3 regions of the Rhizobium sp. CG4 genome follow, and region 3 is predicted to be linked to each of the others. Evidence: riboswitches for the same ligand, from Rfam matches in the RefSeq annotation. Region 3 holds a riboswitch; each other region holds the start of a gene.

Region 1 (7,711 bases), 850 kb from region 3:
CGGCACGTAAAGCGCCGTCAAAAAGGCCGACGTGCTGCTGTTGACCGTCTGCAAACCAAAAGTCTGCAAGGAAAACACGATGAAAATCGACGTGCCGATAACCGCGCCGCTACGCAGTTCGGTCAGGGTCAGATGCCGCATGCGTTTGCGGAAAATGACCAGACAAATGGCGGCAGCCCCCAGAAACCGCAGGCCGACAAAAAACAGCGGCCCGGTATGGCTCATGGCAGTATGAATGATCAGGAATGTCGCGCCCCAGACCACGGTAATGGCGATTAACGCCAGCTCCTGGCGGGAAAAAACCAGCTTGTATTTCGAAAGTGTGTGCATAATAATACGCAATATGAGCAATATAGTGCACAGTCAAGATGACCCATCCGATGTTCTCGCCCATGTGGCCGCCAATCTTCGCCGGTACCGCGCCGATGCGGGCATGAGCCAGGAAGCACTGGCCCAAGCCTCCGGCCTTAGCCGCCGCATGATCAGCAATCTCGAAAGTGGCGATACCAATATCAGCCTCAGCAAGCTGGCTTCGCTGTCGCGTGCGTTGGGTGTCGGCTTTGCGGCCATGGTGGCAAATCCGGCCGCCAGCACCACCAAGGTCGAGGAAATTGCCTGGCGCGGCGCAACGCGCAAAAGTTTTGCCGTGCTGTTGGGCACCGCGCCAGCCCGCAGCCTTGCCGAATTGTGGTCCTGGTCGATCGATGTTGGCGATACCTATCAGGCAGAGCCGGACCCGGTTGGCTGGTATGAAATGATATCCGTGTCGGCCGGTCGCCTGCGCATCAACAAACAGGATGGTTCGGTGGTGGTCAAAGCCGGGGACTTCACCATTTTCGACAGCGCCCAGCCTTATTCTTACGAAAATATCGGGGATGAGGTGCTGCATTTTACCCGCGTGGTGGTCTGCTAGACGCAGCCCTGACACCACCCCAATTTCTGCCTTCCAGCATATATCGAGCATGATCATGAGCACCACAAAGACCTTCACGCCATCAGGTTATTCGCATGTCCAGCCGGGACATATTGCCAGTGTCGTCACCTGTCTGGAAATGACCGAAAACTCTGCTGCGGCGGAACCGTCCTTTGCCGGTGACATCCGCCTGGACCGTATGGAAAAGCCAGATCTGGAGGCGTATCGCACGCTGTACCGAAAGATTGGTGCAGAATGGCTGTGGTTCTCGCGCCTCATCATCAGCGATGAAAAACTGGCCTCGATCATCGGCCATGACGACGTCGAGGTCTATGTGCTGCGCGATGGTCAGCAGGACATCGGCCTGATGGAACTTGATTTTCGTCAACCGAATGAATGTGAGTTGGTGTTTCTGGGCCTGACCGAGGAAGTAACCGGCAAGGGTCTTGGCCGCGCGCTGATGAATGCGACGCTGAAACGTGCCTGGCAGAGAGATATCAAACGCCTGCACCTGCACACCTGTACGCTGGACCATCCCTCGGCGCTCGGCTTTTACCTGCGCTCCGGTTTCCGGCCCTATGCTTTTCAGGTGGAAACGCAGGCCGATCCGCGCCTGACCGGCCACCTGCCACTGACGGCCGCACCGCATGTGCCACTGATCCAGCCGCAACAGCAGAAGGCCTAACGCCAGTCATCCGACCTTGCCCTTGTCACACGTTTGCCAGGGGCAGGGGCTTGCCGTGCATTCATCACCCAACGCCCTTGCCATAATCGATAGTCATGTTATGTAATAACGTAACTTATGTTGTCTGTCGGTCGATCCACTGCCCTTACCAAAGCGCGGCTTGGTAACATTGACAGTGATATCTGAACGTGTAGCTTGTCTGGGTCATGGTTCTTCCACCTCTGGGTGGAAGCTAAGAGGGAATTCGGTGCAAAACCGAAGCTGTCCCGCAACTGTAAGCGGTTAGCCGTTTGTCCAACATGTCACTGGCAGAAATGCCGGGAAGACGGACAACGGCATTGACCCGCAAGCCAGGAGACCTGCCTGACGAGATACGATTCCGTGGTCGGGGTGTGCCACAGGAATGAGTGTGTGCGCGGCCTTCCTGCCAGACATGCCTTCATTTTTGCTGCCTCCTGTATTCGAGATTTTGGCAGTGAATGAAGACGTAGAACTTAAGAAAACCCCACCCATGCGCCCGTCACGGCGCGCCATTCTTCTCATCGCAAAGTCTGCCTTTGCAGCATCTCCGCATCTGGAAATGCAGCGCCTTGCCGAAAAACTGGCTGAACATATTGCGCTGTCACACCCCGGAGACATCGTGCAGTTTGCCTTTACGGAGCAGGGCACGCCCTCGCTGCGCGACGGGCTGTTTTCCCTGCTGGAACAGCAGCTTGACCATATCACCATTCTGCCGCTGGTTCTGCCGGTCGAGCCAAGTTTCCGCAACTGGCTGGTCAAGTCGATGAAGCGCTGGCGTGCGTCAGCCACCCAGCCATGGCCGGAAATTTCCATCACCTGCGATATTGCCTCTGCGGGCCTGATGCTGCCGCTGATGAGCGAGCTTCTGGAACAGGCGCAGGCGCTGGAAACCATGCCCGGCAAGGCAGTAGCGCAGGAAGGGTCGCTGGTGCCTGCGCAGAAATACCGCGTTCTCGTCTGTTCCGGCGGTGCCTGCAACAGCGCAGGCGCCGATACGATCTGGAACCACCTTCGCAACCAGCAGGAACGTTTGAAACTGCGCGTCACCGGTGCTGGCACCATGACGGCCAAATCCACCTGTCTTGGGCCGTGCAATCTGGCGCCGGTGCTGCAGGTGTTTCCCGATGGCACCTATTACGGCGGCGTTACCGAACAGGCGGTCGATGACATCATTGCAGGCCATCTGCTCGGCAACCCTGAGCTTGGCAACCATGTGGTCGAAACACACGCCTACCATCCAACAGGCCGCAAGCAGCGGCTGCGTATTCCCCAAAACTGATCCGAGGAGATAAAATGTCATCCAAATTCCTGTCGCGCCTTGGTGCGACCTGGCTTGCCACCGCTGTCATATCAACGGCGGCTGCCGGTTTTGCCGCAGAGCCGCTGCGCGTTGGCGCAACCTACATCACCTCGGGCACAGATCCGGCCAAGGGTTCCAACGGTTGGGCACTGACCAGCCACGGCGTTGGCGAAAACCTGTTTACCGTCGACCGTGATGGCAAGCTGGTGCCGGAACTGGCTGACAAGGCAGAGCGCAATGACGATCTGACCTGGACGATCACCCTGCAGCCCGGCCGCGCTTTTTCAGACGGTTCGCCCGTCACCGCCAAGGCGCTGGCCGCCGGATTTGACAATACCTTCGCCAACAACAAGGCGGCGCTTGCCACCGGTGGCAAGCTGAGTTTTGCCGCGGTCGATGACCTGACACTCAAGGTCACGACGGAAAAGCCGGTTCCCTATATCCAGGCGCTGTTTGCCGAATGGCCACTGGTGGCCTACACACCGGCGGCCAATGGTGAGGCGCTGTTTACCGGCCCTTACAGCATTGCCGATTTCAAGACAGATGCCTCGATCACACTTGCACCCAACGCCCATTTTTCCGGTGCAGACAGCCGTTCTCCGGTTGAGTTCCGCAAGTTTGGAGACGCGCAAAGCATGACACTGGCGCTGGAATCCGGCGAGCTTGATCTGGCCTTCGGCCTGCCGTCGGAAGTCGTCAGCCGCCTGAAAACCAACCCGGACCTCACCATCAAGTCTTTCCCGGTCGGGTATCAATATCTGGCCTTCCTCAACACCACCCGTCCGCTGCTGGCAGATGTCAAACTGCGCCAGGCGCTTGATCTGGCCTTTGATCGCACGGAACTGGCAGCCGCGATCAATGGCGGTGAACCGGCAACCGGCGCTTACGCCGCCTATTTTCCCTTTGCCGGAAAAAATCCCCGCGTGACAGATCTGGATAAGGCAGCGGCGCTGCTGGAGGAGGCGGGCTGGACCAAGGGTTCCAACGGCACCCGCGAAAAGGACGGCAAGCCGCTGCGCCTGCTGGCCATTACCTATCCGCAGCGTCCTGACCTCGTAACCATGCTGCCGGTCGTCAAGGCGCAGTTGGCGCGGGTCGGCGTGGAGCTTGATACGCAGGTCGTCGAAAGCATCCAGCAGGTTGCCTCGGCAGGCGATTTCGATATTGCGCTGTGGGCACAACATACCGCACCAAGCGGTGACCCGGCCTTCTTCCTCAACTCGATGCTGCGCACCGACGCCTCGCTCAATTACGCCAAATATGCCTCGCCGGAATTTGACGCCATTCTCGACCGCTTCGCGTCGGAAGGTGAACCGGATGCCCGCGTCAGCATTGCACTGGATGCGCAGAACAAGCTGTTTGAGGACGTTCCGGCCTCGTTCCTTGTCTCGCCGGTCTGGTATGTCGGTGTGTCCAAGCGGCTGGAAAACTATCAGCCCTGGGGTTCGGACTACCACGTCCTGCGCGCCGATATTGGCGAAGCGAAATAGTCATGAACCTGATCTGGCCCTGCATCAGATCAGCCATTGGGCTGGCGGCGATTTCCTTCGCCGCCTTCGCAATTATTTCGATGATGCCGTCTGACCCCGTGGCCATTGCCGTGCATGTCTGGAACCTGCCGGCAACAGAGGCAACATTCGCGGCCTTGCGGGCAGAATGGGGGCTGGATCAGCCAATTCCGCTGCGCTACCTGCACTGGCTGCAAGGGTTCGTAGTCGGCGACTGGGGCCGGTCCTTCCGCACGGGTGAGGCGGTGTTTGCCGAGTTCGCCGCGCGCCTGCCGGTCTCGCTGTTCATGGGCCTGTCGGGACTTTTTCTCGCCATGCTGCTGGCCGTGCCGCTTGGCTTTTTTGCCGCAGTCAAACCCGGCGGCATCGTCGACAGGTTCAGCCGCAGCCTGTCTGTGTTCGTGCAGGCCGTTCCGGCCTTCTGGGCGGGGTTGGTGCTGTTATGGGTGCTGGGCGTGCAGTTGAAGTGGATCAGACCCTTCGCCAATGACACGGCCTCGATCGTCCTGCCCATTGTGTTGATTGCGCTGCATTCGGTTGCCGTGCTGGCGCGGGTTTACCGCCATGACCTCAGGCAAACCGCAACCCTGCCATTTTACGTCACCGCTTTGGCCAAGGGTCTGTCACCCCGCCAGGCGCTGTGGCGCCACGGCCACCACAGCGCGCTTTACGCGCTGCTGTCGGCCGCTCGCTCCGAGGCCGGTTGGGTCATCGGCTCCACAGCAACCATGGAAATCCTGTTCGGCCTGCCGGGCATCAGCCAGTTCTTGGTGCAAAGCATTGCCGCACGTGACCAGATGGTGTTGCAGGCCTATGTCGTGGTCATTGCGCTGTGGATGCTGCTGATGAATGCGACCGCGCGCCTTGCCATGGAATATCTCGATCCGCGAGCCCGCCTATGATCCGTTATCTGTTGCTGGCGCTGATCGCTTTGTTTTTCGTCACCGGTGGCCTCTGGCAACCGCATGATCCGGATGCCGTCAATATTCTGGCCCGCCATGCCGGTGCCAGCAGCCAGCATATTCTCGGCACCGACCATCTGGGGCGGGATCTGTTTTCGCGCATTCTGGCCGGCGGCTGGAGAACCGGCTGCGTCATCTTTGCCGTGGCCTCCATCGGTTTTGTTGTCGGCAGCATTCTTGGCACCACCGCCGCCATTCTGGGCGGTTGGCGTGAAAGCATCCTGCTACGCGCCTGCGAATTTTTCATCATGGTACCCACGCTCATCGTGGCGCTGACGGCCGCCGCGCTGTTTGGCCTGTCACCGCTCAGTGCCGGCATGGCATTGGGGCTTGCAGGCATTGGCCCGCATTCGCTGCTGGCCCATTCGCTCAGCAAACGGGTGCTGGGCCAGCCCTTCATTCTGGCGGCAAGAAGCCTTGGCGTGTCACCGGCCAGAATGATAACCCGCCACCTGCTGCCCAACACCTTGCCGCTGATGTTGACCTATGTCGGCAATCAGGCCGGCCTTGCCATCGTTGCCTATGCGGCACTGGCCTTTATCGGCCTTGGCGCAGACCCGTCAAAACCCGATTGGGGCTCCATGCTGTTTGAATATCGCGTCTTCATCTTCGATCATCCGATGTTGATGATCTGGCCGGGCATTGCCATTGCCATCACGGTCTCGGTGTTGAACTGGACCTTCGACAATTCCGAAATGGATCAGAAACGCCGCCGTCATATCTGATGCCAGCACAGGTTTTCGCGTGTAATTTTTTCCACAATGCAACTCGTTCAGTTTCGTGTCAGCCATCTGCGGCATCGCTGTTGTCACAAACAGGTCAGCCTCAGGGAACATGCCCATGCGCAGTTACTCAACCGTCCAGAAACTTCTCCACTGGAGTGTTGCAGCCCTCGTTGCCTTTAACCTGCTATTGCCGGATGGCATGAATGCCTGGCACCGTCTGGTCAAACACGGACAGGTGCCACAGCCCGCAGATATATCAGCGGCCAATATCCATGCGCTGGTTGGCATTGCCATTCTGTTTCTGGTTGCGGTGCGGCTTGCCATTCGCATCACATCAGGCGTGCCGCCACAGCCACTTGGCCAACCGCCCATCATCCACCGGCTGGCAGGGTTGGTGCATGGTCTGCTCTACGCGCTTTTGTTTGCCATGCCGATTTCAGGCATGATGGCCTATTACATGGGCATTGACGTTGCTGGCACGCTGCATGCCGAGGTGCTGAAAACAGCCCTTTGGCTGCTGCTCGGTGCCCATGTCGCAGGCGCTCTTGCCCAGCATTTCTATTTCAGATCTGACGTCTTGCGCCGCATGACTGTGTCTTGAGTGCATCGGCGCAGGGTTGCGCTGCCGTGCTGCCCCCACTAAGGCACGGCAGCGCAACCTGAAATCACGTGAGAACCTGAAGACGTTTCAGCCCACCAGCCCATACGTCCAGATCAGTGCCGCGCCATCATTGCCGGTGACAGAATTCAGTGTCCCAAAAATAATTATTGACTGATGTGTCAATAATGCTTAGTTTGATCCTATGGCAAGACCAAGAGAATTCGACCGCGACGCGGCGCTGGACAAGGCATTAAGGGTGTTCTGGGCAAAGGGATTTGCCGCGACATCGACCGATGATCTGCGCGAAGCCATGGGCATCGGCCGCCAAAGTCTTTACGGCGCGTTTGGTGACAAACGCACACTTTACCTGGAGGCGCTGGATACCTACCAGCGCCGCACCAATTCCGGCCATGTCAGACGGTTGACACAGCCTGCGTCACCCATTGAAGGCATCGAAGCCTTGCTGTCCGGCTTGGTCGCCGATGATGATGGCGAACGGGCGCTGGGCTGCATGGGTGTTGGCTCGGTGGGCGAATTCGGCGTGACGGATGAGGCGCTGAACGCCCGCCGGCAAAAGGTCGGCTCATTGCTGCACCAACGCATCAGAGAACGCGTGGAGGAGGGGCAGAAACTGGGAGAACTGGATCAAAGTCTCGATGTCGACCAAACGGCGACCTTCATCCAGATGACGATGACGGGCATGCAGTTGGCAGCGCGCGCTGGTTCATCTCTCAATGATCTCAAGGCCATGGCACGTTTTGCTGTTGCCCGCCTGAGACCCTGAAAAAACACCTCTCCAAGACGAGAGGTTTTATTGTGCATAATTATGGACAGATCAGTCAATAAAGGAGACACTGAATGACGATCAATGAACGTAAAACGGCTCTGGTATTTGGTGGTGCGCGCGGCATTGGCCGCGCTGCTGTCGAACGGCTGGTAGCAGATGGTTTTGATACCGCCTTTACCTACGTCTCACGGCCAGACAGCGCCAATGAA
Region 2 (7,711 bases), 610 kb from region 3:
CCATCCTTTTTGTTTGGATGTCCGCAGACGCGAAGCCGAAAACGCAACCACATCGGAAGCGGAACATACAGGTGACAGCTTTGAAACTGCGCAATTTTACAATGCTGTTTTTGCCGGTACTGATCGGCAGCTTTCCTGCCGCGTCCTTTGCTGCCTCGGTGTGTGATGACCTGCGTCAGGAATTGCGCGCGCCTGCGCAGATTATTGGAAACACTGCCGAAGTGCGCCATTTTGCAAGCGCCTTGACCCGCCAGAACATCATCATCCGCAAAATCCGCAATGATCTGAGAGCCTATGGCTGCTCGAGCGGCAGCATTGTCGTTTACGGCGGTGAAAATGCCCAGCTGTGCGACCAGATCGAAGATGCACTTTATGACGCCGAGGCGGAGCGGGACGACCTGCTTGTCAGCCGCGACCAGATGATCGCACAGCAGCGCAATCGCGGCGTTGACCGTGATCGTATCATGGCCGCACTTGATGCCAATGGCTGCTTTGACGAACGCCCACAGTCTGCCGCCGCTAGCCCGAATGACCAGACCCAGGAATTTGCCCCACCCGGCATGATCGAGGTGGACCCGAACCGCCAGCCGGTGTTCACACCGCCAATGCAGGGCGGCCTTAGAACCCTGTGCGTACGCACCTGCGACGGCGCGTTCTTCCCGATTTCGTCCAATGCCTCACCGCTTGATTTTCGCCGTCAGGCCGCGACCTGTGAACAAATGTGCCCCGGTTCTGAGACCGAGCTTTATTACCACTCCCTGCAAGGTCAGGAGAGTGCGGATATGGTTTCTGCCGAGACCGGCAAGCCATACAAGGACCTGCCGACCGCCTTTGCCTATCGCAACACGTCAGCAGACACCCGCTCGCCATCCTGCGGCTGCAACATGGCGTCTTATTTCGACCAGATGAAAAAGCAGGAAGAGGCCAACCAGTCAAAACCCGCAGAACCCTATTCCGGCGTTACAGATATCAAGACGCCGAATGGCGAAAACAAGCAGGCAGAACAACCGGTTGCCGAAGCACCAGCCGAGCGCGACTATGATCCCAAGGATAGTAAAGTCCGGGTCGTTGGACCACAGTTTCTGCCCGAGGAAACCAGCCGGATCGATCTGCACAATCCGGCTCTGCAGGGTGCACAACCGCAGCAGCAGTGACGCACGACGCGTTTCCTTACGCGTGCCAATAGATTTATCGACTGCCCCACTGATCCTGGAACACCAGATCTTCCAGCGGCAGCCTTTTGGCCCAGCCCTTAACGGCCAGTTCCGGCTCGCCGTAGAGTTCGGTCACGTACCCCAGACATAACCAGGCAACGATTTCGATATGGTCGGGAATGCCGAGAATGCGGCGTATGTCTGCATCATGGAAGATACTGACCCAACCGACACCCACCCCTTCGGCACGGGCAGCAAGCCACAGGTTCTGGATGGCGCAGACCGTGGAATAGATATCCATGCGCGGGTTGTGGGTGCGTCCCAGAACGACGGTACCACCACGGGTCGGATCGCAGGTCACGCAGATGCTGAGGGGGGCGGTGCGAATACCCTCGAGCTTGAGGCTACGATAAAGGCTTTGCCTGTCATCTTCGAACAGCAGCGCCGCCTCCTCATTGGCGCGGGCGAAAGCCTGCCAGGCGGCATCACGCACCGTCTGATCCCTGATCAGTGTGAAGTTCCACGGCTGCATGAAACCGACCGAGGGTGCGGCGTGAGCGGCAGCCAGTAGCCTTGTCACCAGATCATCCGGCAATGGATGGCTTTCGAACTCATTGCGCACATCACGGCGCGTCTCAATGGCCCGGTAAACGGCTGCCTTGTCATCACAGGAAAAAGCGCCAGCCGCGTGGCGGGCTTCAGAAAACGGATCGTCCTGCATCGTTAATCCCCAACAATGCTTATTGCCGGCAAATCCCGCAGAACCCACCAGGCAAACAACCATTCCCGCCGTCCATACGGGCTGGTCTATGATGTCGGGCCGGTCTTCTGGCTTGGCATCGTCCTTCCGCTGCCGCCTTCCCGGAACATCCAGTGGCGATTGGTGCAGCAGATGTCCGCCTTACAGCGTTGGGCACGCTCCGGTCTTGCACCGGATTCCCGATTCTCCCGCACGTCGTGCAGGCACCTGACGGCAGTGCTTATGTCCGCTAGATCGCGCAAATGCAAGCACGGGTGCATGTGGCGTTAGGTCGCCGGGAAATACCTGACATAGGCGAACTCATCGCCGTCAGGCGACCAGTTGGGCGAGTTCATGGTGCCCTGCCCGCCAAACAGTTCAAACAGCGTCTCGACATTGCCGCCATCGGTATCCATCAACCGCACCCGCACATTCAGATCACGGGGATGGTCAAAGACATCGGCGTCGTAGGACACGAACACCACCTTGTCGCCTGATGGCGATGGATGGGGAAACCAGTCTCCAAAATTGCTGTCGGTTACGCGCTCGACAGATGAGCCATCAGTCTTCACACGCCATATCTGCATCAGCCCGGTGCGGCTGGAATTGAAATAGATCCACTGGCCATCGGCGGAGTAATCCGGCCCGTCATTACGGCCCTCACCATGCGTAAGACGTGATTCAACTCCGCTTTCTATGTCCATGGAATATATATCAAAAACCTGATCGCGAATGCCGCAGTAGGCAAATGATTTTCCATCCGGTGACCAGCCATGCCAATAGGATGGCAAATTGTGCGTCATCAGCCTTGGCGTGCCGCCGGAAGACGGCAGCAGGTAGATTGCGCTCTTGCCAAACTCCACCTTGTCGGAAATGGCATAAAGCGAACCGTCGGGCGAAATGCCATGGTCGTTGTTGCACAGGGTCGCAAAACCGGTATCCACCTTGACCGGTGTCGGATCACCCGAAAGCGACAGGCGATAGATCAGCCCATCGGCATTGAGCAGCAGATATTGGCCATCCGGCGACCAGTTGGGCGCTTCAAACAGCGCCTCGGTCTGCCAGACCACACGCATCTGACGGGTGCGGATGTTGTAGATTTCGATGGAACTGCGCACGCATCCTCCCGGGATTGCTCATCAACAGGATTGAGCGGACATTTTATTTGCCTCGCCCGACACCTTTACATAATGATCCTATTGCCGCAGGCACCGTCCTGCAAATTCAAATAAGGAGAACAGCAGCGTTTCGGCACAGTCCGTTTACCCTGCCCCGTTTCTCCCAGGTTCGAGGTTCCGCGATGAATTCCATCGCCGATCAAGGCATCCATTTTGGCCGGATTGCCGCCATGCTTCCCGTCAAGGACATTCAAAAGGCCCATGACTTCTATGTCGGAGTGCTCGGCTTCACCAAGGTGTTTGAAAACGGAAATCCCGTCGGTTTCATGATCCTGAAACAGGGCAATGCCGAGCTGCATCTGACCCTGCAGCCGTCACACAAGGCAGCCCCCTTCAACGTTGCTCACATGATGGTGAGTGACGTCGATGCCCTGCATAGGCTGTGCAAACAACATGGCCTGCGCATCATCAAAGGTCTGCAGGACAAGGATTACGGCCTGCGCGCCTTCGTGTTTGAAGACCCGGATGGCAACCGCATCGATGTCGGCCAGGTAATCTAGGTACGGGAATGGTGTCGCGCCGACGCGCTCCGCTGGATATCCGTGACAAGCATAGTCGTGTTGCAGCCATACACGGCAACACAGCATACAAAAACGGCGCGGTTTGATCCGCGCCGCTCTTATCTCTACCGATCTCTGAACCGGTTGGTGATCGGGTAACGGCGATCACGCCCGAAGTTCTTCTTGGTAATTTTCACACCCGGCGCAGACTGGCGGCGCTTGTACTCCGCAAGATAAAGCAAATGCTCGATGCGATGTACGGTCGTGACGTCATGGCCGCGCGCCACAATGTCATCCACCGACATTTCCTGCTCCACCAGGCATTCCAGGATATCATCCAGCACCGGATATGGTGGCAGTGAATCCTGGTCAGTCTGGTTTGGACGCAGTTCGGCCGATGGCGCCTTGGAAAGGATGTTCGCCGGTATCACCTCACCGGACGGACCAAGCGCGGTTGGCGGCACATGTTCGTTACGCCATTTCGAAATGGCGTAGACCTGCATCTTGTAGAGGTCCTTGATCGGGTTGAAGCCGCCATTCATATCGCCATAAAGCGTGGCGTAACCCACCGACATCTCAGACTTGTTGCCAGTCGTTACCACCATGGAGCCAAACTTGTTGGAAACCGCCATCAGGATGGTGCCACGGGTACGGCTTTGCAGGTTTTCTTCGGTAATGCCCTCTTCGGTACCCTCAAACAGTTCGGCAAGCGACGACAGGAAACCTTCCACCGGCTCGACAATCGGCACGATGTCGTAACGGCAGCCCAGCGCCTTGGCGCAATCGGCGGCGTCTTTCAGCGATTCATCTGAGGTGTAGCGGTATGGCAGCATGATGCAGCGAACACGCTCTTCACCCAGCGCATCGACCGCAATCGCTGCGCAAATGGCGGAATCGATACCACCGGACAGGCCAAGCACAACGCTCTTGAAGCCGTTCTTGTTGACGTAGTCGCGGAAGCCCAGCAGGCAGGCGCGGTAATCCGCTTCCTCGCCCTCGGGGATTTTCGACATCGGGCCGCTGTGGCAGTACCAGCCGTTTTCAGTGCGCTTCCAGTCGGTGACGGCAAGTGTCGCCTCAAACTGGCTCATCTGAAATGCCAGGCTCTTGTCGGCATTCAGCGCAAAACTTGCGCCGTCGAATACCAGTTCGTCCTGCCCACCAAGCTGGTTTGCAAAAATCAGCGGCAGATTGGTTTCGATAACCTGACGTAGCGCCACCTGATGGCGCACTTCCACCTTGCCGCGATAGTAGGGCGAACCGTTGGGCACCAGCAGCAATTCGGCACCGGTTTCCGCCAGCGTTTCGCACACGCCCATGTCGTTCCAGATTTCTTCGCAAATCGGGATACCGAGCCTGACACCACGGAAATTCACGGGACCGGGCATTTCGCCGGCCACGAATACACGCTTTTCGTCAAACTCGCCGTAGTTCGGCAGGTCGATCTTATCGCGCAGCATCAAGATCTTGCCGCCGTCCAACACGGCGACCGAGTTGTGGCGGCCAAGTTCACCCTGTCTTGGGAAACCGACAATGACGCCGGGACCGCCATCGGCGGTGTCTGCCGCCAGATCTTCAACCGCCTTCAGGCAGGCATTGAGAAACGCCGGCTTCAAAACCAGATCTTCCGGCGGATAACCTGAAATAAACAGCTCGGTCAGAAGCAGAAGGTCAGCACCCTGGCTGGCCGCATCTGCCCTTGCCTCACGCGCCTTGGCGAGGTTGCCCGCCACGTCGCCAACCGTTGGATTGAACTGCCCGATAGCAATTCGAAGAGTATTCGGTGTGGTGTGTAAGTCGCTCATACATAACCATTTAACGTGTGGCGTCTTACTCCGCAATCAGTGATGAGAAGCACAGGCGAGGTCACGTAAATTTCATCCCGAAACACTGTGCATTTTCAACAGTTCATGTCGCGTTCATGAAACTTATGTGACAGTTACATGACAAATTGACGACAGATCTTTTCATGATTCTGTGACCATACCGCCGGAGTGACGACATTGAGTAAATCGGTTCCCGAGATCGAGGAAACCGAGAGGGCTGCTTTTGCCCTTTCAACAAGAAGTATCAAGCGCATAACGATGCTGCTGGGCGAAGCGGTTTTCGTGGTGAATACACTGCTTGGCGCGCTGCTTCTGGTCGTTCTCCTGGAATGGATTGCCCGCGGCACGCTGACCGATGTAGGCACATTTTTAACCTCGACTGCCCGGCCCGGCATGACCACGGTTGCTGCGGTCTTTTTGGCGATGATTGCCCTCGACGCGCTGTTTGGCCGCCACTACCAGTCGTTTATCATTGCGGTACCGGCACTGCTCATCCCGGCCCTCATTTCCAGCCAGAAGCAGTTCTACCTCTCTGACCCGCTCTACCCGTCCGACATGCTGTTTGGCCGGCAGATTTTCCAGCTGCTGCCTGCCATGTTGCAGGCACGGCCGCTGGCGGCGGTCGGTGTGTTTGCCGGTCTTGCCATTGCCATTGTTGCCATCGTTTTTGCAGCCCGCTTCATCTACAAGGCGTCGCCTGCGCTGCCACTCACCGGCCGTCTGTGGCGCTTGGCGCTTGCCGTTCCGGTTTTGGCCGGTCTTGGTTCCCTGATGGAATATTCGCAATATTCCTGGATCCGCGATCGCCTGAACATTATTCCGATGATGTGGGACCAGAAGGAAAACTATCGCCATAACGGTTTTGTCATGGCCTTTACCTTCAACATTCCGATGGCCAATGTCTCGGCACCAGACACCTATAATGCTGACAATATTGCCGATATCTATGCAGACGGTTCGGCCTTTGCCATCAACAACAGCAAAAGGCCTGACGTTATCGTCATCATGAACGAGTCGCTGTGGGACCCGCGCAAGCTCTCCAACGTCTCGCTGACGCCAGACCCGATGCCGACCATTCGCGCCACCCAGTCCGGCAATGTGTTTTCGCCGGAATTTGGCGGCATGACGGCCAATGTGGAATTTGAAGCGCTGACCGGCTTCTCCAACGCCTTCCTGCCCTATGGCAGCATTCCATACCAGCAATATATACGTGGGCCTGTTCCTTCGCTGGCGACCTTCTTCCGCGCTGAGGGTTATTCGGCCATTGCCATGCACCCGTTCCAGGAATGGTTCTGGAACCGCAAGGAGGTCTACAAGTCCTTCGGTTTTGAAGAATTCCGTTCGGAAGAAAACATGCCTGCCATGGAAAAGCGCGGCATCTTCGCCTCTGACGAGGCGCTGTTCGAGCAGATCATGAGCGCGGCCGATAACGCGCAGAACCCGCTGTTCCTGTTTGCTGTAACACTGCAGGGCCATGGCCCCTATGAGGCAAACCGTTACGCCAACAATTCCATTCGCGTTGATGGCAAGGGCAATCTTTCGCCCGGTGCCGAAGACGCGCTGGCGACGTATGCGCAGGGCGTGAACGAGTCCGACAAAAGCATTGCGCGCCTGATCGACTGGGCCAAGAAACGCAACCGCGAAACCATCATCGTGACCTTTGGCGATCACCTGCCACCGATGGGTCAGGTCTATGTCGAAAGCGGCTATATGCCGGGCATGGTGGCGACACGCCGTGCACCTCTTGAGGTGATGAAGCGCGAACATGAAACACCTCTGGTAGTGTGGTCGTCCAAGTCAGGTACACGCAAAAACATCGGCTCGATCAGCCCTGCCATGTTGCCGTACCACGTGCTGAAAACTGCCGGCATGGATGATCCTTTCTACACCGGCATGCTTGGCCGTGTGCAGAATCAATACCCGGTTGTGGACCGTCACATGCTGGTGGATGCCAAGGATAACGGTATTGCCGACTGGTCGATTTCCTCCCAGTCGATACCCGACATCATCAGGGACTACCGTCTGTTGCAATACGACATGATGTTTGGCGAGAAATACGGCAAATCGCGTTTCTTCCCCGGCTTTGACTGGCTGAACAATGCAGATAGCTGGGGCGAAACACGGACAACCGCCGAAAGCAGTTGAACGAACACCCGGCAAACGCTTATCTCTTCGTCAGCCTCCAGCAGGTTCCCATGACGGAGAGATACTGTGTCCCATATTCATGAAGCCATTGTTTCGCGTTTCAAAAGCTCCAAAAAAGACATTGGAGATGTCGAGAAGCGTGTTCTCGAAATCGCGAAAAACCGGGAAT
Region 3 (7,711 bases):
CATATCGACCTGATCCGCGCGCCGGAAGGTGGCGAAACCATTCGCACGATCCAGAATGAACGCACGGTGCGTGTCATTCATCGCCCGGCGGTGCAAGGTGCATGGGTGACAACCGTCGAGGATATTACCGAACGCGTTAAATCTGAAAACCGCATTGCCCATCTTGCTCGCCATGACGTTCTGACCGGCCTGCCAAACCGCCGCCAATTTGTTGAAACGCTGGATGCCGCTATTCGAGACGCCGACACACTGACTTCAAAGGTCGCCGTTATCGCAGTCGATCTCGATAATTTCAAAGAGGTCAATGACACGCTTGGCCATGCCGCAGGTGACAGCGTTCTGGTGACATTGGCAAAGCGTCTGCGTGAACGACTGCTAACTGGTGAAACGGTTGGCCGCCTGGGTGGCGACGAATTTGTTGCCATAAAAAGCTTTACCGATCAGACGGAGCTGGACGAATTCATCCGCCGCATGAACCGCTTGCTGACCACCAAAATCGAACTCTCTCACACCGAGATTGTGCCGGGTGCCAGCCTTGGCGTGGCGATTTATCCGCAGGATGCCACTGACCGGGAAAAGTTGCTCAGCAATGCCGATATGGCTATGTACCGTTCCAAGGCCAGCATCGAACAGAAGATCAGCTTCTATGAAGCCGCGATGGACGAAGCGGCCAGGGAACGGCGGGCCATGGGCCGCGATATCTGGACTGCACTTGAACAGAAGCAGTTCTACTTGACCTATCAGGTGCAGCGTTCGGTAAAGACCGATGAGGTCACCGGCTACGAAGTGCTGCTGCGCTGGCTGCATCCGGAGAGAGGTTTGGTCTCCCCGGTCGACTTCATTCCGATTGCAGAAGAATGTGGTGCGATCTCGGCGATTGGCGAATGGGTGCTGCATCAGGCCTGCCGTGAGGCCGCAGATTGGGACATCCCGCACAAGATTGCGGTCAATCTGTCTCCATTGCAGTTGAACAATGTCATTCTGGTCGAGAAGGTCCGCGAGATTCTGCTGGACACCGGCCTGCCTGCTGCGCGTCTTGAGCTTGAAGTCACCGAAAGCGCCATCATTGGCGACAAGGCGCGTGCACTGCATATCCTGCGTCAGATCAAGGCGATGGGCGTAACGATTGCGATTGATGACTTCGGCACCGGTTATTCGTCGCTTGAAACACTGCGGTCCTTCCCGTTCGACAAGATCAAGCTCGACAAGAGCTTCGTACATGAGCTGGAAAGCCGACAGTCCAAGGCTTTCGTCCGGGCAATTGTTGCACTCGGCAAAAGCCTCGATGTGGCGGTGCTGGCTGAAGGTGTCGAGACACGCGAGCAATTGCAGGTGCTGTTGTCGGAAGGATGCGACGAGGTTCAAGGCTTCCTGTTTGGTCGCCCGGCAACGCGCGAACAGCTGTCAGCTTCCACACCTCTGCTTTTTGGTATCGGCAAAGCTGTCTGAGTTGATACAAAAAATTACTGCCCGTCTCGTGAAAAACGGGCAGGTTAAAAATTCGACGGTTTCAGTGACGTGTAGACGGATGAACAACAGGCAAGGAGCAATCCTTGCCTTTGCTGTTATGACGCCTTGGCCAATCCCTTGATGGCGGATTTTGGCTGGTAAATGGTGTTTTTGCCGTAACCGCGATCTTCGGGTCCAAGTTTGGAGGCATCCGAGCCCGGCTCACGCTGCCATTTGCGGCGGTTAAGCTTGAAGCGCTTGACGAGATGTTCAAGTTCACCAGCACCTTCGGCCAATGCTTCAGAAATGGCGCTCATGCTGCTGACCATTGCGGCATTCTGCTGGGTCATCTGATCGAGCGAGCCGATTGCCGAATTGATCTCTGACAGCTTCGTGGATTGTTCAGAAGAGCCAATCGCGATGGCCTCGACATTGCTTTCGATGCTCTGCACAAAGCCTTGAATGTTCTTGAGTGCATCACCCGTCTTGCCAACCAGTCTGACGCCTTCATTGACCTCATTGGTCGAGTTCTTGATCAGGCCGGAGATTTCCTTGGCGGCGGAGGCTGAACGCTGGGCAAGCTCACGCACCTCCTGCGCGACGACCGCAAAACCTTTGCCCGCTTCACCGGCGCGGGCAGCCTCAACACCGGCGTTGAGGGCAAGCAAATTGGTCTGGAAGGCGATTTCATCGATGACGCCGATGATCTTGGAAATCTCGCGTGATGCGGTTTCAATGCGCGCCATGGCATCAACCGTTGCATCAACAACCTGCACGGAATCGACAGCTGCAATGCGGGCGTCCTGAACCAGCTTACGGGCCTCGGCCGTGCGACCGGTGGATTCGCGAACCGTCTCGGTAATCTGTTCAAGTGCTGCGGAAGTTTCCTCGAGAGCCGCCGCCTGTTGCTCCGAGCGGGTGGCAATGCCACTGGCACTGGCGCGCATCTCGCCGCTTTTACTGGACAGCATCGCCGTTTCGGTCAGCACCTGCTCAAGGGTTTCCTGGAACTTTGCCAGCGACTGGTTGAAGTCGTGGCGCAGGTGGTCGAATTCAGGAACGAAGGGGTCGTCGATTGTCAGACGAATATTGCATTCCGCCAGACGTTCAAGACCAGCGCCCACTTCCTGAAGTGCCCGTACGCGACCAGAGACATCGGTGGCAAACTTCACAACCTTGATGACCTTGCCTTCATCATTGAGGATTGGGTTGTAGGTCGCCTGAATGAAGATGGCACTGCCATCCTTGGTAATGCGCTTGAACTCGTCGGCATAAAATTCACCGGCAGCCAGACGTGGCCAGAACCCGGCATATTCATTGGAGGCAACATAGTCGGCCTCACAGAACATCTTGTGGTGGCGTCCCTTGATCTCTTCGAGGCTGTAACCCAGCGCCGAGCAGAAGTTTTCATTGGCGGTCAGGATCGTGCCATCCGGCTTGAACTCGATGACGGCCTGTGCGCGCGACAGCGCGGAAATCTTGCCCTTGCTTTCCACGCTTTCCTGCTTGGCGGCAGTAATGTCGGTGGCGATCTTCACCACCTTGACAACCTTGCCGCGGCGGATAATCGGGTTATAGCTGGCCTGGATCCAGATTTCTTCACCGCTCTTGGTCAGGCGGCGGAACTGGCGTTGCTCATACTGGCCGGAAGCGAGGCCCTTCCAGAACGTCGTGTAGTCAGCTGCGGCAGCGTCTTCTGCGCGCATGAACATTCTATGGTGACGGCCCTTGATCTCATCGAGCCGGTAACCGAGCGTCGCGCAGAAATTTTCGTTGGCGTCGATCACCATGCCGTCGGGTGTAAAAGATATGATGGCCTGCGATCGGCTGAATGCAGACAGGATAGCCGCGGCTTCCGTGCTGAAAATGCGATCAAACCCCATAACTCCACCTGTCAAACTTGGTTAATGTCTATAACTATTCACTGGCAAATTTTAGTTAAAACTTTGATTAGATTTCCGCATTCTCAGCTCTAACGGTACAATGACCTTGTCACGCAGCGACACTGATTGCCCGATTGAAACGTCGCCCATTGACTCAAACCGTGCCGCGCCGGATAACAAAGATGTGATGGTTCCTTGCCGGGTTTTCCGGCGGGATGAAAAGGGAACACGATAGGGAACTGTCCTCATTCGTGGCTGCCCCCGCAACTGTGAACGGAGAGCCTGAAAACAAAGAGCCACTGGTCTGGCGCATCGATGCGAAATCATAGTGATTTTGCACTGTCGATGCGAAAAACAGACAGACCGGGAAGGTGTTTTCAGGTTACGACCCGTGAGCCAGGAGACCTGCCATCGCGAGAGTGTCCATGCCGGCGGGGTGTCCGGAATTTGCGCGGTTTTGCGGAAATGCTTCGGCGGTTTCCTCTTTCTTCGTGTGCTTCCCCGTGGTGACGGATGTCGATTGCGGATCCGCGTGTCCATTGCATACGCTGCCGGTTCCGTTTTTGAGACTGCGTATGCATTGAGCGAGAGGGTTCACCATGTCTGTCCAAAACAACGCCGCCACGCAGGTGGTATCTGTCAAATCTGCCAGCGCAGTCCAGTCGCTTCTGGCCGTGTTCTTCGGCCTGTTCATCATCGGTTTTGTCGGCTTTTCGCATATCGAGGCCGTGCATGATGCCGCGCATGATACGCGCCATGCCAACGCCTTTCCCTGCCACTGAGGGAGAGCGGCATGTCGTCTTTTCGTAATATCGTTTTTACATCCGTTCTGGTGGGGCTGATCTGCGGACTTGCCGTCAGTTTCATGCAATATGTCGGCACCACACCGTTGATCCTGCATGCCGAGACATTCGAATCGGCTGGCGGTGAGGCCGGGCATAACCATGACGCAGCACCGGCAACCGGTGAAGCGGCTGCGCCTGCTGGCCACGCTCATGACGAAGAAGCCTGGGGACCGGCGGATGGTTTTGAGCGGAATGCCTACACGGCTGCTGCCAATATTCTGATGGCAATCGGTTATGCACTGGTTCTGACCGGCCTCATCTCACTGCGGGGCAGCAATATTGGCTGGCGTGAAGGTCTGTTCTGGGGGCTTGGCGGCTTTGCGGCCGTGGCTCTGGCGCCGATGGTCGGTCTGCCGCCTGAATTGCCGGGAAGCCCGGCTGGTGAACTGGCCGCGCGTCAGGCCTGGTGGATTGGCACTGCGGTAGCAACAGCAGGTGGTTTAGCGCTTTTGGCTTTCCGTCGTGAGCCATGGGCTGCGGTTCTCGCCATCGTGCTGATTGCTGCGCCGCATGTCATTGGTGCGCCGTTGCCGCCAGAAGGCGAACATGCTTTGGCACCACTGCCACTGGAGCGCCGTTTCATCATCCTTGCCACACTCACCAGCTTTGTCTTCTGGGTGTTGCTGGGTGCCTTGAGCGGCACGTTCCTCAAGCGATTTGAAGCGGCCAAGTGAACAACGGTTCTGCCGAATGGAGCGTGGCGCTTGATGCGCTGCGCTTTTCTGTTCCCGGGCATGGCGCGCCTTGCGCCGTGCACCGCCTTGCTTTCAAGGCACTGCTTGGTGCATCACCGGATAGCGAGGCCTGCCTTGCCTGTTTTACCGAGCATCAGGCTGCGTTTGAAGCTGCCGCCCTCGACAAGATCAAGCGACAAAACCTACCAATCGACAAAAGCCTTCATCTGAACAGTCGGGATATTCGTCGCGCATTGGGTAACGATATCGCCTCGGGTCCACAGCGTGTCTGCCGGGTTCTCGACCGCGATGTTGCCAGCTGAGTTATCTCAGCGGTGCTCGGCTGCAAACGCCTTGATTTCTGCTTCTGCTTCCGGTCCCCACAGGTTAAGCGCCTTGAGGATCTCGGTGGTAAAACTGACCGGCGCGGTTCCCGCTGCCGTGATAACGCCTTGGTCGCGCACCGCCTGTGGCTGGTCGCGATAATAATCGGCGCCCGTATAGGCTGGATAGGCGCGGTGTGAGGCAAGTGAGTTGCCGGTATGGGCAACGTCATTCAAAATGCCGGTGCTCCCGAGCATGCTGGCGGCTGCGCAAATGCCGGCGACCACACGTCCCTCCCGCCGGAACCGCTGCACCATTTCCGTAAAGTCCGGCGCGCTGCCACGCTCCCAACTCAGGCCGCCTGGAACAATCAGCGCATCGATCAAGGCCGGATCAAGTGCACCATAGGCCACATCGGGCATGACTTTCAGGCCACCCATTGATGTGACCGGCGAACCATCCGGTGACGCAATGATGATCTCGGCACCCAGATAGCTGCGCGCCACCGCACTGAACAGGGCGCTTTCCCAATCGGCGAACTCGGGCGTCAATGCAATTGCAATACGGGTCATTGTCTTTGTCCTTGCTGACAGCAATCCAACGTTACGCAATAGCCTGCATGTAGCGCATGCCGGTGACCGGACGCGGTGTGAAGTCCATGTTTTCGTAGAAACGATGTGCAGCAACATTACCGGTGGCGGCACTGACAGAAAGGTAGTCGCAGCCGCAACGCTTTGCGACATCGCGTGCACGCGATACCAGATGCTGGCCAGTACCGTGACCGCGGTGACCGTCGCGGACGTAGAGGTGGTGCAGTTCCATGCCGCGCCGCGCTTCCTGCGCTCTGTAGAGCGGAACGAGAATGGCGTAGCCGATCAACTCATCACCAGCTTCGGCAACAAGTGCGGTAATCCATGGGATAGGGCTGAACAGGTCGAGTTCCAGCTTTTCCGGCGTCATCACCGATGCGTCGCCATGATGTTTGGCAAGCAGAGCAATCATTTCGTTGAGCTGTGGCAGGTCAGCCTTGCGTGCGCCACGAATGGTTACAACGGCGGGGCGTGGAAGGGTAATGGCACTGTCTTCGGTCATTTTTCGGTCCTTCGGGTTTTTTGAGGTGCCATCAGGACGTTTGAAAAACAACAAAGCCGCCTGACGGCGGCTTGTTGACATGATGATCTGTCGAGCCGCCCTTTACAGGTAGGCCCAAAAATACGTGCAGGAGATTGGTGCGCGATTGTTGATCATGGGCGACTAGATGCTCCTGAATCACAAGATTGTCAATCGGGATTTTTGCAGATGTTTCGTTTCAGTAAGGCCGACTGAAATTAATGCTCACTTTCGCACAGCTTATGGTCCGAAAGCGCCCGAATGACATAGCAATCTTCTATGGAATGTCCGTCGCAATGCGAGACGATCCGCTCCAGTTCCTGCTCCAGTTTTTTCAGCTTGGCAATTTTCTCGCGCACCGCCACCAGATGATCAGCTGCGATCCTGTCAGCACCCTCGCAGGGCTGCTGCCGGTGGTGGCTGAGGCGGATCAACTCACGGATGGCATCAATGTTGAGACCGAGATCGCGTGCATGACGAATAAAGGCCAGCCGTTCCAGATCGGCCTTTTCATACCGGCGCTGATTGCCTTCGGATCGCTCCGCCGCCTCAATCAGCCCCATCTGTTCATAATAACGGATGGTCGGCACCTTGACGCCCGTTCGCTTGGAAAGATCACCGATGGAAAGCATGTCCCGCTCCTCAAACCTATAGCTCTAGAAAACTTAAGGTTTTTCGCGGGATATTTCAATGTCAAACAGCGTCAACCTCAAGCGACTGTTCAGCATCGCTGTTGCCGGATTGGGTATTATCGACATCAAGCGATTGCTTGATTGCCTCTTTGATCTTTTCCTCAACGGCCAGACGTTCGTCTGCTGGCAGAGCGGCAAATTCTTCTTCGGAAAGACCCAGTTGTTCCAGTAGTTTGGCGCGGATCATTTCGCCCGGCGTCAATTGTGACCATTCCTGCAATTCGGCCAAAAGACGATCACTGGATGATGTATCAACTGCATCGCCTGACATGGTGGTGGCTTCAGACTTGAGTTGTTCGATGTCCCAAAGGGAAGAGGCGAGAGACGCGTAGCTATTGACGCTGCTTGCGGCATCCTCGCGGCCACGCGAACCGGATTTTTCCTCGTCTGGTGTGAATGTTGCTCCCGATGTAACCGGCGAGAAGCTGTCTTCGGTTTTCGCGTCCCGTATTCTCGAACGCATCGGATAATAACTTTCCATATTTGAAATGGTCGTCATTGTGATTCTTCCTTCAGGAACCGTGATGACCAACATCTACGAGCCGAAACATTCGCGAGGGCTGCGTCGGCATGGTTCTGCACTTCGAAGTGCGCCTTTTTAGTTTCACAGAGTTATAGTATACCCCCCTATATTATATTTAGGAGAACCTCATGTCTCACACCGTTCGTGACAAGGAAAAGCTGCTGGCTCGTGTTCGTCGTCTCAAGGGACAGATGGAGGCTGTCGAGCGCGG

What was found. Region 3 has a riboswitch for cobalamin ahead of HGO37_RS09510 (CbtB domain-containing protein). Riboswitches for the same ligand answer to the same signal wherever they lie in the genome.
Region 1: linked by a shared signal. The riboswitch ahead of HGO37_RS05355 ((2Fe-2S) ferredoxin domain-containing protein) and the one ahead of HGO37_RS09510 (CbtB domain-containing protein) in region 3 are both predicted to bind cobalamin.
Region 2: linked by a shared signal. The riboswitch ahead of bluB (5,6-dimethylbenzimidazole synthase) and the one ahead of HGO37_RS09510 (CbtB domain-containing protein) in region 3 are both predicted to bind cobalamin.

What each region holds. Positions count from the first base shown of each region.
Region 1 is NZ_JABAEG010000002.1:48,265-55,975, reverse strand. It holds gene HGO37_RS05370 (DMT family transporter) at 1-330, opposite strand, end outside; gene HGO37_RS05365 (helix-turn-helix domain-containing protein) at 356-913, shown strand; gene HGO37_RS05360 (GNAT family N-acetyltransferase) at 969-1,598, shown strand; cobalamin riboswitch at 1,788-1,979, shown strand; gene HGO37_RS05355 ((2Fe-2S) ferredoxin domain-containing protein) at 2,110-2,898, shown strand; gene HGO37_RS05350 (ABC transporter substrate-binding protein) at 2,913-4,409, shown strand; gene HGO37_RS05345 (ABC transporter permease) at 4,412-5,329, shown strand; gene HGO37_RS05340 (ABC transporter permease) at 5,326-6,114, shown strand; gene HGO37_RS05335 (cytochrome b) at 6,224-6,715, shown strand; gene HGO37_RS05330 (TetR/AcrR family transcriptional regulator) at 6,918-7,499, shown strand; gene HGO37_RS05325 (SDR family NAD(P)-dependent oxidoreductase) at 7,574-7,711, shown strand, end outside.
Region 2 is NZ_JABAEG010000002.1:286,404-294,114, forward strand. It holds gene HGO37_RS06510 (DUF2865 domain-containing protein) at 72-1,154, shown strand; gene bluB (5,6-dimethylbenzimidazole synthase) at 1,189-1,875, opposite strand; cobalamin riboswitch at 1,956-2,140, opposite strand; gene HGO37_RS06520 (TolB family protein) at 2,181-3,011, opposite strand; gene HGO37_RS06525 (glyoxalase superfamily protein) at 3,194-3,571, shown strand; gene HGO37_RS06530 (NAD+ synthase) at 3,697-5,376, opposite strand; gene HGO37_RS06535 (LTA synthase family protein) at 5,575-7,542, shown strand; gene HGO37_RS06540 (DUF1003 domain-containing protein) at 7,609-7,711, shown strand, end outside.
Region 3 is NZ_JABAEG010000002.1:896,926-904,636, reverse strand. It holds gene HGO37_RS09520 (bifunctional diguanylate cyclase/phosphodiesterase) at 1-1,449, shown strand, start outside; gene HGO37_RS09515 (methyl-accepting chemotaxis protein) at 1,566-3,332, opposite strand; cobalamin riboswitch at 3,504-3,759, shown strand; gene HGO37_RS09510 (CbtB domain-containing protein) at 3,932-4,114, shown strand; gene HGO37_RS09505 (CbtA family protein) at 4,126-4,851, shown strand; gene HGO37_RS09500 (hypothetical protein) at 4,848-5,174, shown strand; gene HGO37_RS09495 (type 1 glutamine amidotransferase family protein) at 5,181-5,747, opposite strand; gene HGO37_RS09490 (GNAT family N-acetyltransferase) at 5,779-6,267, opposite strand; gene HGO37_RS09485 (MerR family transcriptional regulator) at 6,504-6,917, opposite strand; gene HGO37_RS09480 (thiamine pyrophosphate-dependent enzyme) at 6,979-7,476, opposite strand; gene dmeR (Ni(II)/Co(II)-sensing transcriptional repressor DmeR) at 7,629-7,711, shown strand, end outside.